Regions from separate parts of the Aequoribacter fuscus genome, predicted to be linked through region 1. Evidence: predicted binding sites of a transcription regulator. Region 1 holds the regulator's gene; each other region holds the start of a gene.
What was found. Region 1 encodes FNR, which switches genes on or off when oxygen is low (the NO sensors DNR and NnrR bind a similar motif). Its sites were predicted from a motif close to TTGATNNNNATCAA; they were not measured.
Positions count from the first base shown of each region.

Region 2: EYZ66_RS10270 (Tll0287-like domain-containing protein) is a predicted target of FNR. The motif match lies at 3,451-3,464, and genes of this name have one in related genera.
Region 3: fbp (class 1 fructose-bisphosphatase) is a predicted target of FNR. The motif match lies at 3,185-3,198, and genes of this name have one in related genera.

Region 1 covers NZ_CP036423.1:1,712,004-1,717,964, reverse strand. The annotation lists gene ccoO (cytochrome-c oxidase, cbb3-type subunit II) at 1-97, opposite strand, end outside; gene ccoN (cytochrome-c oxidase, cbb3-type subunit I) at 108-1,544, opposite strand; gene EYZ66_RS07740 (Yip1 family protein) at 1,572-2,183, opposite strand; gene fnr (fumarate/nitrate reduction transcriptional regulator Fnr) at 2,290-3,054, opposite strand; gene hemN (oxygen-independent coproporphyrinogen III oxidase) at 3,152-4,549, opposite strand; gene EYZ66_RS07725 (DUF1631 family protein) at 4,633-5,961, opposite strand, start outside.
Region 2 covers NZ_CP036423.1:2,299,081-2,305,041, reverse strand. The annotation lists gene lapB (lipopolysaccharide assembly protein LapB) at 1-143, shown strand, start outside; gene pyrF (orotidine-5'-phosphate decarboxylase) at 140-844, shown strand; gene EYZ66_RS10285 (ComEA family DNA-binding protein) at 952-1,275, shown strand; gene EYZ66_RS10280 (hypothetical protein) at 1,379-2,341, shown strand; gene EYZ66_RS10275 (MOSC domain-containing protein) at 2,406-2,801, shown strand; gene EYZ66_RS10270 (Tll0287-like domain-containing protein) at 2,812-3,393, opposite strand; gene EYZ66_RS10265 (NADH:flavin oxidoreductase/NADH oxidase family protein) at 3,534-4,823, shown strand; gene EYZ66_RS10260 (alpha/beta fold hydrolase) at 4,872-5,423, opposite strand; gene EYZ66_RS10255 (TonB-dependent receptor) at 5,488-5,961, opposite strand, start outside.
Region 3 covers NZ_CP036423.1:1,432,432-1,438,392, forward strand. The annotation lists gene EYZ66_RS14195 (hypothetical protein) at 36-212, shown strand; gene EYZ66_RS06435 (sodium-dependent transporter) at 245-1,591, opposite strand; tRNA gene EYZ66_RS06440 (tRNA-Leu) at 1,711-1,797, shown strand; gene fbp (class 1 fructose-bisphosphatase) at 2,079-3,083, opposite strand; gene EYZ66_RS06450 (exodeoxyribonuclease III) at 3,263-4,033, opposite strand; gene EYZ66_RS06455 (amidohydrolase) at 4,210-5,922, shown strand.

The DNA.
Region 1 (5,961 bases):
TCAGAGGCACTAGTTCAACTAGCGTGCCAAAACTGATCGCCACGATGGTCAAGATGATCATCAGGCTCACATTTTTTTCAATGACTTCATGCTTCATGATGATCTCCTTAAGCCGTCGCTGCTTGTGTGTCAGCTACCGTAACCTCGTCATTGCGAATGGTCATGTAGACGTTGTAGGCCATGAGTACCATGCCTGCGAAAAAGATAAATCCGCCGGCAAGTCGAACCATATAGCCGGGGTAGCTTGCGACAAGCGATTCAACGAAGGTGTAGGTTAGCGTGCCGTCTTGGTTGTAAGCGCGCCACATCAAGCCCTGCAATATACCGTTGACCCACATGGATGCGATGTAGAGCACGGTGCCAATCGTCGACATCCAGAAATGCGTGTTGATCAGGTCGATGCTGTACATTTTGCTTTTGCCAAAGAGCACGGGGATCAGGTGATACATCGAGCCGATGGAGATCATCGCTACCCAACCCAGTGCGCCAGAGTGCACATGTCCAATCGTCCAGTCGGTATAGTGGCTCAGTGAATTCACCGTTTTGATCGACATCATCGGACCCTCGAAGGTCGACATGCCGTAAAACGAAAGACTGACCACTAAAAAACGCAAGATAGGATCCGAACGCAATTTATGCCAGGCACCCGATAAGGTCATGATGCCATTAATCATTCCGCCCCAGCTCGGTGCCAGAAGAATAAGCGACATGACCATTCCCAAGCTTTGGGCCCAATCGGGCAGGGCTGTGTAATGCAGGTGGTGAGGGCCGGCCCAAATGTACACCGCAACCAAAGCCCAAAAATGCACAATGCTCAAGCGATACGAGTAAACAGGGCGTTCCGCTTGTTTGGGCACGAAGTAGTACATCATGCCCAAAAATCCGGCGGTCAAGAAGAAACCCACGGCGTTGTGACCGTACCACCACTGCACCATCGCATCAGCGGTGCCCGCGTACAGACTGTAAGCCGTGAAAAAATTCACCGGTAGAGCCGCACTGTTGACCACATGAAGCACGGCGACGGTAATGATAAAGGCGCCGAAGAACCAGTTGGCTACGTAAATATGGCTGACTTTGCGCTTGGCAATGGTTCCAAAAAATACGACCGCATAAGCCACCCAAACAATGGTGATCAGCACATCAATCGGCCAGATGAGCTCGGCATATTCTTTCGAAGAGGTGTAGCCTAAAGGCAAGCTGATTGCCGCGAGCAAAATAACGAGCTGCCAACCCCAAAAGGTAAATGCGGCCAGCCCATCGGAGATTAAGCGTGCTTGTGTTGTCCGTTGTACCACGTAATACGACGTGGCGAAGAGTGCGCAACCGCCAAACGCAAAGATCACAGCGTTGGTGTGTAAGGGACGCAGGCGTCCAAAACTAAACCACGGCTGTTCGAAGCTAAGGTCTGGCCAGACGAGCTGCGCTGCGATAATCACGCCGACGAGCATGCCGACAATACCCCACACAATTGTCATTACGGCAAACTGCCGCACAACTTTATAGTTGTAGACGGGGTGCTCAAGTTGTTCGTTTAATTCATTCATGATTTTCTTCCGTAGTCTTGGGCACTGTTAAGCGGAATGATCGGTAAATTCTGGAGCAAAGCCGTACTCCCACGCGAGGATGGTGACCACTAAAATGCCAACAAAAATAACCAGTGCAATGGCGATGATGGCACTAGAGAACAAAAAGCCACGCTCCTCTGGAATATTCATGACGATGGGAATACCGAGATACAGTAAATACGTTGACCACGAGAGTGCGACAACGCCGATGAGCAGGTCTAACCACAACAGAGGATGGAAGCCGACTAACCCGGCAACGAAGAGCGGTGAGCAGGTAAGTCCTGCAATCACAATGCCACGTGTGAGGGTGGAATTTGCGCCATACGTCGAGGACATCCAGTGAATGAAGTAGCCGATGATGGCAACTGAGCCAATCATTACGAGGTAGAACAGGAACGCAATCTCGGTGGCACTGCCCTCGGTCAGTCGAATGGCGTCGCCAGATGATCCCACTGTCCAGCCCACGCGGCTAGTACCGTAATACCACGCAACAGCGGGCAATATCGCCATAACAACAGGGAAAAGAGCCAGGGAATTAAAACTTGATCCCTGAAGCTGGGCGACGCGGCGCCAGGCCGTGTGCGGTTGTACCAGCAGGGCTAAGCCATGTTGAATCATGTGTGTTCTCCTTTATGAGTTTGCGCCCCAACACGCATTGGATATTTTATCGCGTCCCCAAATCATTACTTTGACTTGAGTCAAGTTGCGCTTAGCAGTGCCGCGATTAGGACGCTTCTTGGTGGCTAACTTTTGTGTGGGCGATTTCGGTTAATGCATCGAAATCTAGAATGGCGACTTCTTTATTATCGACCTGGAGTATCGACTTTTTTTGCAACCGACCGATGACTCGGCTCACGGTTTCAATGGTGAGCCCTAGATAATTTCCGATGTCGACCCGGGACATGGGCAGGCGAAATCGATTTGCGCTGAGTTGTCGACGGGCGTTGCGTGACGAGATGCTCAGCAGCAGTGCGGCAATACGCTCGTCTGCTGAATTTTTGCTGAGAAGGGTGATGAGCTGCTGGTCCTCGGTAATTTCACGGCTCATCAACTGGAAAAAGTGGCGTTGAAGATTGGGAATTTTAGCGCTCAATTCGCCAAGCGAATCAAAGGGGATTTCACAGACGGCGGAGGTTTCCAAGGCTTTCGCGGTAGAGGCGTGGATATTGCGACTAATACCATCCATGCCCAAGAGCTCGCCCGGAAAGTAGAATCCGGTAACCTGCTCGCGGCCATCATCGGTCGTCGCAAAGGCTTTGATACTGCCCGAGCGGACCGCGTAGATGGAATTGAAGACGTCGCCCTCGTGGAATAAGTACTCGTTTTTATGGATAGGCTTACTGCGCTGGACGATGGCATCTAGGGCATCAATATCTTTGCTTTCTAAAGACAGTGGCAGACAAAGTGTATTGAGTCTGCAATTGCTGCAATTGGTCTTGAAGTCGTGGTGGCAAGGTGCGTCACTCGCCAAGTGTATTTTTGTATCCATAAGAACCGCACCCCCCAATGGTGTCGTTCATTGTCCCTACAATAGTGTATTAGTTTAATCTAATATTGATTCTCTGGTCTGCCCCTGTGACAATTTGTCATACCGTCTTCGAATATTTTATGTCAACAGGCGTTCGCTCGAGCCAAGCGTCGAATACCATACACAAATTGCGTAAAAAATGTCGGCCAAGGGTTGTCAAACGGTAGCCAGAGTCCGTTTCGTTTATTAACCCATCCGCGATGAACTCTTGCAAGTCTTCAATTTCTTTTTTTAGATAGCGTTGGGCTTGATAACCGTACCGTTGACAGGTTTCCGAGAGCGAAAACTCAAGTTTACAGCAGATATCCATGATGATGTCTCGGCGCAAGAGGTCATCTTGAGTAAGTGTCAGCCCGCGGCTGATGGGCGACTCGTTAGCTTCAGTCTTCGCTAAATAGTCATCGAGGTTACGAGCGTTCTGCACGATCATGTCGCCGATCTGTGAAATGGCAGAGTGCCCGATGCCCATCATATCTTCGGCACTTTTGAGCGAATAACCCTGAAAGTTACGCAGCAGACGGCCCTCGCGTTGCGCCACCGACAACTCATCTGTCGTCTTGACGTAATGATCTAGACCTATTAGGACATACCCTGAATCCGCGAGCGTTGTATCGATCAGTCGCTGTAGTCGCAGTCGCTGAGTGGCGGAGGGTAGTGTTAGCCGGTCGATAGCACGTTGGGAGGTGAATCGATTGGGTAGATGAGCATAGTTATAGCAAGCAATCCGGTCGGGTCCGAGTCGAATGACCTTAGCAAGCGTTTTGCTGAAGCTCTGTTCGCTTTGATGAGGTAGCCCATAGATGAGGTCAAAAGACAATGACTTGAATCCGTGCTCGCGAATACTGTGGGTCAGATCGGCGACCATTTCGTAAGGCTGCACACGGTTAATGGCTTTCTGGACGAGGGGGTCGAAATCTTGAATCCCCAAGCTCAAGCGATTGAATCCGAGTCCTCGCAGCAGGGCTATTGTTTGTTTGCTCACGGTCCTTGGATCAATTTCGATGGAATATTCCCGATCCGGTGCGTCGGTTAATTGGTAGTTTCGAGCGATGAGGTGCATCAATTGGGTCAGCTCGGCATCGCTTAAATAGGTTGGGGTGCCACCACCCCAGTGTAGCTGAGTCACGAGACGCTGGTTTAAGCCCCAATCTCGATAGCGAGCAAGTTCTTTGTCGAGGGCGTTCAAATACTCTTGTCCAGCGCCGGGTGTTCGTGTGACCACCTTATTGCAGGCGCAGTAGTAGCAAATAGAGCGACAAAATGGGACATGAACGTACAGCGATAAGGGCAGATCGCGCTGATCGGCTTGCGCGCAGCGTGCCTCAAATTGATTGGTCGCGAAGGCCTCACTCAGGTGGGGAGCGGTGGGGTAAGATGTGTAGCGCGGCCCCGGCCTCTGGTATTTCGGTGCCAGACGCTCGATGTCAGCCTGAAGATGGGAGGCATTCTGGGACATGTGAGGCCCGCTTCTGTTGCACAAAGAAGCGAGTAGCTTATCGCAGTGTCGTCTTCGGTCGCTTGATTTGGGTCAAATCGCGCTCAATGCTTCAGTGTGTCAAGCTCGCGAGTGATCTGACTTAGGGGTTTGACGGCGGACCGCAAGGTCTCTTCTCCGCTCAGGCTTGAGCGCAAGAACTCGGGCACTGAGCTTGCGCCTTGTGGACTTAAAAATACCACTGGGCAACCCAACAAGCGCGCGCTATCGAGCTGCCGTAGCTGCTGTTCATTCGTGTCGCCGGCGTCGTCGACGGTAACCTCCAGAAGATCACAGGTCGCTGAGGTTAGACATCTGGGGTCTGCATTCATTACGTTGCTGCCGATAATTCGGCAACCGATATCTGAGAGTATTTGAGTGAATTCTTGCAGTGATTCGACCGAGGCTAGGGAGTTGTTCAAGTCTACGCGAAAGTACAGTTTATTGGTGCCAACACCATACTCCGATATGTCGTCGAGTAAAGCATCGCAAAAGGCAAGCTCATTGAGGCTAGTACTGGCGATATCGATAACGCAGTTTGGTATTTCTCGCTCCTGCTCAGCTAGGGACTGCAACCAAGCAAATACTGCCTGTATGCGCCAACGGTCTATCGCAGGATGGAGTTCGTTGCGGTAAGTGGTGTAGGGCGATTGAATTTCTTCGCCGGTTTCAAGGTCTTGCAGCCGGAACTCAATGCGCCTCTCGACGACTTCACTGTGGTAATGGGTCCAGTGCAAGTGGAACGCAAATAATGCGATGGCAGTATGGTCGAAATTGGCCCTGAGGTGTTCATTGTCGGTCAGACCGTCACGTCCCAGATTCGAGAGCGCGAGCGCCGACTCCGCGGAGGCCGCGGCAAGTGTGTTCAGAGTGCTGGTTGCTTCATCGCCCCCGGTCAGAGCGGTATCGATTTGGAGCGTTTTCCACTGCACTTCCAATGGCAGCATTTCGTCGCCGGTGGCGACGGTGAGTTGATTCAGGCTGCGAGTTAGGGCTTTCAGCCGCTTACGCAGACTGACGTCCGACTCTCCGAAGAAAATCACAGCAATCTTGGCGGTAGCAAAGTGGCCTAATATTTGTTCATCCGCTAGGTGGCTGGTCAGTGCATCGATCAGTGTGTTGTCGTAGGCTTCTACGATCACCTTGTCATAGAGGGCCGCGACGAGATCAATGTTATTCGCTGCGAACAAAGCTAAGTGCATCGATTGACGCTGTTCCATTGCTTGCTGGCTCGACACCACAACTTGCTTGGCGAACGAATCACTCGATAGTGCGTTGGTGGCACCGAAATACTTCGTGGATTCGAGTCTCCGTGGCGTGAATTCGTGGAGTCGTTGCAGGAGTTGCCGGTCGAGTATCGGTAGTTCTTCAATGCTACGAATAGGATGTTGGCC
Region 2 (5,961 bases), 590 kb from region 1:
TGCGGCAGCTTACCGAGACCAGTCCCGCGTATCGCTGTCAGCATTGTGGTTTTAGAGGACAGCATCTGCATTGGTTTTGTCCCGGCTGTAAATTCTGGGGCTCGATCAAGCCCATCGGATTGAAGAAGACCATTAATACATGAGTAGCGCAAACACTAAACCCATTATCGTGGCCCTTGATTTTTCCTCTCAGGCCACTTGTCTCTCTTTGGTTGATCAGCTGGATCCCGCGCTTTGTCGCCTGAAAGTGGGTAAAGAGATGTTCACTCACTATGGACCTATGTGGGTCGAGACATTGCAAGAACGCGGCTTTGAAATCTTTTTGGACCTTAAGTTTCATGATATTCCAAACACCGTGGCCGCAGCGCTTCGGGTCGCTGCGGACCTGGGTGTGTGGATGGTTAATGTACACGCCAGTGGTGGGCGTAAGATGCTGACCGCTTCAGCTGACGCTTTGGCGGCCTATCAACAGCGTCCACTATTGACCGCGGTGACGGTCTTGACGAGTTTATCGGATGAGGAGCTCGCAGAGGTGGGTATTGCCGGCAGCGCACAAGAACAGGTTCAGCGACTAGCCGCACTGTCTGTTGATTGTGGGGTCGATGGTGTTGTGTGCTCTGCCTTAGAGGCCCCTTTAGTCAAGAGTGTTTGTGGAGGCTCCTTTTTGACCGTTACGCCGGGCATTCGCCCCCTCGGCGCGGATCTTGGTGATCAGACTCGCGTTATGACGCCCGAGCAAGCCGTTGTAAACGGCGTGGATTACATGGTGATCGGTCGACCTATCACCCAATCCGCCGATCCGATTGCGACTTTGAACAGCATTTATACGAGCCTAGGGCTTTAAGCATCTTTTTGAGTCATTGTTCATCTTAGCGCGTCAATTTCTTGGCAATCGCTCGATGATTTTTTATGTTGCAAGGGCGCAATGAAGCGCACTACAACAGGAGAATTATGATGAACAGGATGTTATCACTCAATGTAAGCCGCGCCTTTCTGGCCTTACTTACCGTTGCTGCCATGAGTTTGACGGCGCTACCCTTGTTGGCTCAGGATTCTGAGCCGCAAGTAGCGGAAGTCACCCAGGTGGATTTGAACTCTGCCGATGCGGAAACCTTGGCGACTGTGATGAAAGGTGTGGGTATCTCGAAAGCCCGTGCGATTGTCTCATATCGGACGCAGTATGGACCCTTTGCTAGCCTGGATGAATTAACTGAGGTGAAGGGTATTGGGGTGTCTATTTTGGAGCGCAATCGAGACCGCCTAGTACTTCGTTAGGTCTATGGCGCGGTCTCTGGATCGCGCCACTTTACTTTGACTTTGGTGGTCAAATCCCTATGCTGTGCGCTTGTCTTTAACGGTAGTGTAAAGAGGAGATTGAGTGGCCAAGTACGATGTATTCAATGGTGATGCGGATGGCATCTGCGCACTGGCGCAATGGCGTCTTGCACATCCTGCTGATAGTCACCTGGTGACGGGTGTCAAACGAGATATCGCGTTGGTGTCACAGGTACCCAACGACGCCCAACACGAGGTAACGGCTCTCGATATTTCTTTTGACAAAAATCGAGGTGACGTAGAGCGTCTGCTTGCCCTTGGTTCGAAAGTGTTCTATTGCGATCATCATTTTGCGGGTGAGATCCCAGACCACGAGAATTTAACGACGGTAATTAACACCGCACCGGAGGTCTGTACCGCTCTGCTTATTAATGGGGTGCTTAAAGGGGCCTTCGCAGATTGGGCCGTGGTCGGCGCCTTTGGTGATAACCTGCACAAAAGCGCGCAGGCTTTAGGCAAGACCTTGAACTTGAGCGATGATGCGTTGGATCTTTATGAGCGTTTAGGTTTGTATCTAAATTATAATGGCTACGGGCCGAGCTTAGAGGATTTGTACTATCACCCGGCAGATTTATATCGCGCCGTTGTGCAGTGTCATTCTCCAATGGCGTTTGTTAATGAGCAAAAGATGGTTTTCGATACGCTAGCGGCGGGTTACGAGTCCGATATGTCCGAAGCCGCGGCACTCGTGCCCGAAACTGCCACCGAGGATTACGCCATTTATCGCTTGCCCAATGCGGCGTGGGCTCGTCGAGTGAGCGGGGTGTTTAGCAATAGCTTGGTCGAAGATAACCCCGATCGAGCGCATGCGATATTGACGGATTTAGGTGACGATCATTCGTTAGTGAGTGTGCGCGCGCCGCTTAATCGACGTGAAGGTGCGGATACTTTAGTCCGTCAGTTTCCAACCGGCGGTGGTCGGGCGGCAGCGGCAGGCATCAATCGTCTGGCTGAAGCGGATGTGCCTCGATTCATTGACGCGCTTGCCAAAATCTACGAGCGATAATCGATCTGTGAACGCATTAGCTCAAGTTTCAGGCATAGCGCGTCGAGTCCGCCCGAGAGCTTTGATGGAACCACTTCGTCAAGGTGTGCTTAGCATTGAGCACGGTTTGTCGGGCGATTGCCGCGGCAAACCAGGGCGTCGCCAAATAACGGTTCTGAGTGCCATTCAGTGGCAGCAAGCCTGCGCCGCGGTAGGGCGTGATCTTGACTGGACCACCCGTCGCGCCAATCTCTTAGTCGATAGTATTACGTTCGGACCACAAGATGTGGGGAGGGTGCTGGCGGTTGGGGAGGCTCGCCTGCGAGTATCGTATGAATGCGACCCCTGTCATCGGATGGATGCCGCCGCTCAGGGTTTGCGAACCGCCCTAGCGTCAAATTGGCGTGGGGGAGTCTGCTGCCGCGTCGAGCTAGGCGCCATTGTGAGGCTTGGCGATCCAGTTTATTGGCTCGACGCATAAGGTCCTCGTATTACTGGTCTTTCGCAGGTTTCACCAAGCTAAAAATGCCGCGAACTTCACCTAGCTCGTAGCCTTGCGCGCGATCGTTGGGGTAGAACGCGCCCAGTGCTTTTAGGGTACTATCGGCTAATTGTGTACCGTGGCACATCAAGCAAAGACTCTCAGTCAACTGCGCCTTGGCGTAACGAAAGCCTTCTTCGGTTTGTTCTGAATATTCTAAGCCCAGCGTTTCATTCGCAAGCACTTCTGCCTTAAATGCATCGATACGAGTTTGCTCCCAGCTGTCGGGTACGGCAGCCGGGTTACGGTTCTTATCGCTGGCTCGTCGAATACTCCAGCCGCTCTCGAGACTTAAGCTTTCGGCGATTGCTGGCGCGACCTCAGCGCATACGCTGATTGCTGCGGACGGTCCGCCGGATTGCAGCGCCTGCTTGAGTTGTGGCTTTAATTGGCCTGCAAAGCGAGCGACCAATTGCCTCGCCTCTTCTGTCAGGGCTTTTTGAGCTTCGTCCTGCCCAGCCGAGACATCCAGCGTCGTGAGGCCAAAGACCCAAATCGCCAATACGGTGCGCGCGAGTGTTAACCTTGTCATAAATAGACCCTTGTGAGCGTGCTCGTGCCATCTTAACGTGAGCATGGTAAAAGATCTCTGACGAAGATCAACCCGCTGGTGAATACCAAGCGATGCGAACATCTTAACAACCCGAATAACAAGTAAACGAAGGTAAGTCTATGTCTATCTCTTTGAGTGATCCTTTAGTGTTGCCCTGCGGCGTATCGCTACCCAATAGAATTTGTAAAGCGGCTATGACAGAGGGTTTAGCTGCTCCCGATGGTTGCGCGACGCCAGCTCTCGAAAATCTTTACGGTATATGGTCTGACGGTGGTGCGGGGTTACTGTTGTCTGGGAATGTGATTATCGATCGCGATCATCTAGAGCGTCCAGGGAATGTTATCGTCGATCGTCAGCTGTCTGATAAAAAGCGCGATGCGTTAGCGTCATGGGCAAAGGCGGCTACCCGAAATGGTAATCAGTTTTGGGCGCAAATTAGCCATGCGGGACGTCAAACGCAGAAGATTGTGAATGCTCACCCCAAGGCACCATCGGCGGTAAAATTGGGCTTGCCGGGCGGTCAATTCGGTGAGCCCGAGGCGTTAACAGAGGCCGAGATCGCCAACATTATTCAAGGCTTTGCACACTGCGCGGCCACACTCAAAGAGGCCGGTTTTACTGGAGTGCAACTGCACGCCGCGCACGGCTATCTGCTGTCTCAATTTTTAAGCCCCAGGAGTAATCAGCGTGAGGACCAATATGGAGGTTCGCTCGAGAATCGGGCTCGCTTATTGCTTGAAGTCTATCATGCAGTACGTGAGATTGTAGGAGCTGATTTTCCAGTTGCCGTTAAGCTCAACAGTGCCGACTTTCAAAAAGGCGGCTTCGATTTCAACGAGAGTCTACAAGTCGCCACCTGGCTGCAAGAGGCGGGCATTGATTTGATTGAGGTATCGGGAGGTACGTATGAACAACCCAAGTTGCTCGATTTGGAAGGTGTCGAACCGGTCGAGGAGCAAGCAGTCGCGGCGTCTACATTAGCTCGCGAAGCGTACTTCGTCGACTTCACTAAAGCCATGCGTGAGACATTAACAGTGCCTCTGATGGTGACTGGAGGGCTACGTCGACGCGATGCTATGGAAGAAGCGCTGAATGAAGGTGGTGCAGATGTTATTGGTATTGGTCGGCCGATGTGTGTAATGACTGACGCTCCTAAACGTTTATTGGCCGGCGAAGTAGAGTTGCCGCGCTATGAAAAACAGCTGTCATTGCTACCTGCTTGGCTCGGCTTTCTGAATCACCTAAAACTGTTTAGAACCATCGGTGCTTTCGCGACCCAATATTGGTATTACGAGCAGATTGCTTTAATTGGTGAGCACGGAAAGGCGGCGAATGACTTGTCGGTTATGAAGGCGACCAAAACGCAAACGGCGCGCGCCAAGGCGTGGTTGGGGGTCAGATCGAGCTGAAGTCTTGCTGTCGCGCATTCGTTTGGTATTGCTTTATTGAGTTGCTTGTTACGTGGCGAAGAACTCAGTCAGCACGGTGTTCATGACATCGTGGTCTATCATATGACCCTGTTTCGGTAGAATCTTCCAGCGATCTGCTTGCAAGAGCCCCGCGATGTTTTGTAGCTCTGCTGGCTCACAAATAGGGTCATCTACGCCGGCGATCAAAGCTAGGTAGTGTGGCTTTATGATCAGCCCCTGATTGAGGGCAGCGTCTAAGCGCTTAAGGCGCGGTGGCCGCGAGCTAAAACCTTGGGCACGTAAGTGTGTGCGCCCAAGCAAGGGTGACAGTAGCAGCACTTTTGTCGTGGTCATCAAAGGTTGATCAATCAATGCATGCAGGAGCACATAGCAGCCATAGGAATTGGCGATTAGGTAAGTATTGTCGCAAGCACTATCGTGAAGCAGTTGCTGCACTGCTGTGATCTGACCGCCGAAACTGTGTGAGAGGGTTGCATCGTTGAAGGCGACACCGCCGAACTCGGTAGCGCGAGATTGCAGGTGGCGACCGAGGCCTTGGTCAAGCTCGCCGCCGCGTCCGCTTAGGTATAAAATTTTCATATCGATATCAATAAAAAACCCCGGAGCCGATAGCCGACGCCGGGGTTATGATTTTTAGGTCCCCTTAGAACGAAACGGTGACGTCAATGCCCCAAAGTTCTGGGTCGCCGTATTGCATGGTCGTGAGTAAGCCCCATTCAATACCATTCATGCGATATTCTTCGTCAGTTAGGTTCTTGCTCCAAACGCCAATACGGACGTCTTGCGAACCGATTTCACCTTCCCAGTCCAAGCGGGCATTCAACAATCCGTAAGAATCGATATTGGTGTTTACCGTGTTGTAGGGATCGGGGAAGATCGAGAAGTCATCGGTGTATGCGTAGTCTAAGCGTGCTGTCAGCGTGCCGCCAGCGAGCTGCATGCCATGTTGCAAGAACGCGTTGTAAGTGAGTTCGGGTGTATAAGGGAAACTGTTGATGTTTTTCGCATCAAACAATGCACCCGGCGCTACGCCCGCAGGGCAAGGGTTTGCGAAGTTGGCGTCGAGGCGGCATTCATCGATGTACTCATCGTACTCTGCATCCAGTATACCAACGTT
Region 3 (5,961 bases), 280 kb from region 1:
GGCGTTACAATATTGCGACAGTAAAGGAGGTCGACATGTCGCCCACAGCAAAAATGATCGGTTTGGTTCTATCCGCGGTTATGTTCGCGTTTTCCGCGTATATGTACACCCAGACAGGCGACTGGGTGAGCGCTGTTTTTGCGTTAGGTTCCGTGGGTTACGGTCTGTTCTTTATTGGCGACACGGTTAACCGATTACGCAAAGGTGACTGATATTGCCACGGCCATGAGAGACAGGCTCGAGCTTACAGGCTTTGGTAAAAGATACCTAAAATGATCAGCGGGCAAACAATTCGAACGTAGTTTGGCCAGATCTTCCAGAACACGCTCGACTCTGCGTTGGGGTCATTCTTCTTAAGCTCTTGCAGCAGTGTATTGCGGTGCCAGAGCCAGCCAGCATAGATGCAGAACATAAAGCCCAATAGAGGTTGGCTGTAGCGGGTGGTGACCGTGATGACCAAGCCAAACAGCCAATCAAAATTCAAAATAATGGTGGTGCTGATGGCGCCGATCACAATGCCGATCACCCAGGTGACTTTAGAGCGCGCTAACTCAGTATTCTCGACCGTGTAGGCGACAGGTACTTCTAACATTGAGATTGATGACGTCAGTGCGGCGATGCTCATCAAAAAGAAGAACGCTAGTGCGACCAGCGTCCCAGTGCTGCCCATGGTGTCGAACAGGGCCGGTAGCACGGTAAAGATTAATGTGTCTTCTGAGAGTAGGGCGCCGTTATCCGTGAAAATAGCGACGCCGTTGTGTTGTGCGACGTACATGGCGGGCAACACTAAAAAACCCGCTAATACCGCGATAGAGACGTCGCTTAGAGTGACCCAACCGCCCAGCGACGGAAGGTGCTCGTCATCGCTGATATAGGACCCGTAGATCAACATGGTACCCACGCCCAAGGAAAGCGAGAAAAACGCCGCCCCCAATGCTTTTATGACCAAATCGGGTGATACCGCTTTAGAGAAGTCGGGCAGCAAGTAAACGCGTAAACCCTCGGTGGCGCCCGGCAATGTCAATACGTAGAGTGTTAGGCCCACGAGTGAGAGCAGAAGCATTGGCATGAGCCGTTCGGACCAGCGTTCGATCCCGCCGTGCACGCCTTGGGTAATGATGCCGATTGTCAGCACCATAAAGACGCTCATCAATCCAATGTTGCGCGCCGTTGAGAAACTCTCTAGCCACAGCGCGGCGTCCCCGAAACCGACCAGTTTTAGAAGCGCAGCGAGCCCAAAGCCGATCATCCATCCAGCGACAATGGCATAGAAACTTAGGATCAGCGAAGCCACAATTAACCCTGCGAGACCTACGCCATGGCCCAACATAGCAGTGGGGCGGTTCGGCGCAATTTGCTCGAGCGCTTTAGAGGCATTGGCGTGAGCGTGGCGGCCGATAATAAGCTCCGCCATCAGGGCGGGATACGCCAGGCAAAAGGCTAATATTAAGTAGACGATTAAAAAGGCCGCGCCCCCGTTACTGGCCGCTTGCGTTGGGAATCCCCAAATATTCCCAAGCCCTACAGCACTGCCTGCCGCCGCCATAATGAAACCGATACGAGAGTTAAATTGTCCGCGCGCTGCAGCCATGGGGTTCTCCTTATTTGATGTGGCGAGTGTACCACGACCCGAACTAAGAAAAAGCCCGATAAAAATGTGATTCGCTTGCCAAAAATCCCCAAGGCTGTGCTATTATGCGCGCCTTCGCTGCCCGGGTGGTGAAATTGGTAGACACAAGGGACTTAAAATCCCTCGCTGGCAACAGCGTGCCGGTTCAAGTCCGGCCCCGGGCACCATCTCCTTTTTAATTTATTGTTTTATGCTTTTGGCTGCGGCAAAGCCTTGCCAAAACCAGCCGGACTAAGCCGGCCGCTCAGCACAGCTGAGCGTCGTTCACAGGCTCGCCGCGTTGCGGCTCGAATTCCCTGTTCACCCAGCCCCGGGCACCATCTTCTGTTTATTTTCTTTAGTAACAGATTTGCCATCGGCATACGCCTCGTCAAATCTGGCCGGACTAAGCCGGCCGCTCAGCGCAGCTGAGCGTCGTTCACAGCCTCGCCGCGTTGCGGCTCGCGAATTACTCGGAAAGAAAGTCCTCGAGCTTGTCCACCATATTGGCCGAGCCCACAAAGAAGGGGACACGCTGATGCAGTTCAGTTGGCCTAATGTCCAAGATGCGCTGACCCGCGCCCGCAATGGCCTTACCACCGGCTTGTTCGGCGAGAAAAGCGATGGGATTGCACTCGTACAGCAAGCGCAGCTTGCCATTGGGGTAACGGCTGGAGCTCGGGTACATATAGATACCGCCGGTGATCAAGTTGCGGTGGAAGTCTGACACCAAAGAGCCGATGTAGCGGGACGTATAAGGGCGGTTAGTTTCTGCGTTTTCTTCCTGGCAGTATTTGATGTACTTTTTGACGCCCTGCGGAAAGCGAACGTAGTTGCCCTCGTTAACAGAGTACGTTTTGCCTGAAGTCGGGGTCGTCATTTTGGGGTGTGATAAATAAAACACACCCAAACTAGGGTCGAAGGTGAATCCGTTCACACCGTTGCCCGTGGAATAGACCATCATGGTCGATGAGCCATAAATAATGTAACCCGCAGCTACTTGGTCTTTACCGGGCTGGCAAAAGTCTTCCAGGGTAACGGGCGAGCCTACGGGTGAAACACGGCGATAGATCGAGAAGATCGTACCGACAGAGACGTTCACATCAATGTTAGATGAGCCGTCCAGAGGGTCCATCAACACCACGTAATCGGCGTCTTTGTTGTGGCCCTCGTCGAAGGTCACGTAGTTGTCTTCTTCTTCGGAGGCTATGCCGCAGGCCACACCGCGTGCTGCGAGTGCGGTTTTGAATTTGTCGTTGGCGAAGACATCCAGTTTTTGCTGCTGTTCGCCTTGCGCGTTTTCGTTGCCTGCCGCGCCAACAATGTCGACTAAGCCCGCCTTGTTAATTTCGCGGTTGACTACTTTGGCGGCCAAGCGAAGCGACGAGAACAAAGAGGTCAAGGCACCGGTCGCCTCTGGATATTCGGCTTGGCTTTCGATGATGAATTCGCCCAGAGTAATCGGTGTTTGCATGTTGTCCTCGCCGTCAGTGAAATCCTGTCTGCCATTGTACCCCTAAAACGCTGCAGAGACTCGCTGTGTGAACAAATCGTAAGCTGGTTATGAGCTAAGGTTTGATTCGAAGCAATATGTCCGGGCTACGCTCACGCCACTTGATCGATAGACGTCGTTGGGTTGCGGTTACAAGACTCTCAGGTCGCGCTAATGTCGATGCCAACCGGGCAATGATCAGATCCATAGACATCGTTGTAGATTTCGGCACCGGTCAAACTCGATGTGAGCTCGGGCGTGACCAGAAAGTAATCAATTCTCCACCCGATATTCTTTTCGCGGGCGCCGGCGCGATAACTCCACCAAGAATATTTAGCCGTATTCGGGTTAAAGTGTCGGTAGGTATCCACAAATCCCAAATCGACCAAACGGTCAAAGCCATCAATCTCTGCCTGCATGTAACCGGCGCTTTTGTTGTAGTTTTGTTTGGGGCGAGCAAGATCGATATCTTGATGAGCAACATTCAGGTCACCACACACAACGACCGGTTTGGTTTGCTCGAGGGTCTTTAAATAGTCTGCGAAGTCTTTATCCCAGCTTTGACGGTAGTCTAGGCGCTTCAATTCGCTACCTGAATTCGGGGTGTAGACGGTGACTAGGTAGAAGGTCTCGAATTCGGCGCACAAAACGCGCCCCTCGGTATCATGCTCGGGCATGCCCATGTCGGCTGTTACGCTAATGGGCTCAACGCGAGTAATAATGGCTGTGCCAGAGTAGCCCTTTTTCTCAGCTGAATTGCTGAACACTTTGTAAGCTGGATCGAGTTCTGTTAGTGCCTCAAGCACCTGGTCATCTTGCGCTTTGGTCTCTTGCAGGCAAAGCACATCGGGTGCCATGCGCTCAAATGACTCGAAAAAATCCTTTTTGGTAACGGCTCGAATACCATTGACGTTCCAAGACACTAATCTCACGTTATTTGCTCCCTTTACTCAGTGCCGGCATTGTACGTGATTCTTCCAGATGTTGAACCGTTGTCGATTGAAGCGTCAGTCAATGTGACGCTGGCACCTCGCTCATAGTACAACTGGACCTAGATGCACTGCGCCCGTGCTGTGTTAGGATCTGATCAAGAAAAAAGGGGAAGATTATGAAATACATGAGTTTGCTCGCCGCGCTTATCCTAACGTTGACGGGCTGCAGTAAAGACGCTATCGAGCCTGCGGTCGTTGCTGATACAGTATTTATGGGTAGCAACATCATTACAATGGATGAGGCGACTGAGGGCGCTGAAGCGGTGGCGGTTAAAGATGGCAAGATTCTCGTGGTTGGATCTCGGCAAGCCGCGACCGCACACATTGGAGAATCAACAGAGGTCATACAGCTTGGCGATAAAGCCTTAGTTCCTGGCTTTATTGACGCACATGGACACTTCAGTTTCGTGGGCGCGATGGCCGATATGGTCAACTTAAACCCGCCCCCTGTAGGTCCAGTGACCGATATTGCCTCGTTACAGCAAGCCATTCGCGATTTCATTGCTGAGCGTGACCTCGAAGAAGACCAGTGGATCTACGGATTCGGTTACGATGATTCCTTGCTAGCAGAAGGTCGGCATCCGACGCGTCATGACTTGGACGAAGTCTCGACGAATATCCCGATCGTGATTACTCACGTATCAGGCCACCTAGCCAGTGCCAACACCAAAGCGCTGGATCGGGCTGGTATTACGGTAGAAACGCAGAATCCCCCAGGCGGTGTCATTCGGCGTGAGGCCGACGGCAAAACGCCCAATGGGGTGCTGGAGGAGTCTGCGACCTACAAAATTCGCTCGAGCTTGGCGAGCATTTCGAGTGATGAGTTAGACGGCTTCAGCGAGTTAGTGGATCGCGCGGTGTACGAGCACGTCAAAAACGGGTTAACCACCGTGCAAGAGGGCGGGGCCAACCCCACGTTGGTTGGCAAGCTGCGCGCCGTTGCTGCTCAGAAACCACTGCCCGTCGATTTGGTTGCGTTCCCAATTGGTAACGGTTTGGAGAGCGAGGCTCTAGAGAACTTTGATTATCAGACCCAATACAAAGATGGTATCCGAGTGGGCGGTGTCAAATTTATGTTGGATGGGTCGCCGCAAGGTCGAACGGCCTATATGCGCGAGCCCTACGACGAGCCGCCAGAAGGTGTGCCGCACCCAAAACACTACGTGGCATACCCGAATATTCCTTTGGAAGCTTACGAGCAGCGTGCTCAGATTCTACTCAAGAATAAAGTGCCTTTTATCACGCACGCCAACGGTGATGCGGCGATTGATATGGTCATTACGGCTCACGACGATGCGGGCATTACGGCAGACGACGATCGTCGTAGTGTGGTCATTCACGCACAGCTCACGCGACCTGACCATTTGGCAGAGTACAAGCGCCTGGGGCTAGTGCCTTCGTACTTTGTGGCGCATACCTTTTTCTGGGGTGACTGGCACCGCATTAGCTTTGGTGACGAGCGTGCCTTGCACATCAGTCCCTTGAAGAGTTCCCAAGATCTCGGGATCCACTACACGGTGCATAACGATTCCCCCGTCGTACCACCCAACATGATGCGTTTGTGGTGGACCGGGGTGGAGCGTCAGACCCGCAGCGGTTTTGTGCTGGGCGCAGATCAGCGAGCATCAGCCAGGGAGGTTTTGTACGCGATGACACAGGGTGGCGCATACCAGTACTTTGAAGAGGATATCAAGGGCTCGTTAACACCGGGTAAGCAAGCTGATATGGTCGTGCTGTCAGAAGACCCCTTGGCCGAAAACGCGACCGCTTTAAAAGATATAGCGGTGCTGCAGACCTGGGCACGGGGTAAAAAGGTCTTTGAGCAGTAAAGCAACTTAGGCAGCGAGGGCGTGCGTTGAGCCCGCCGG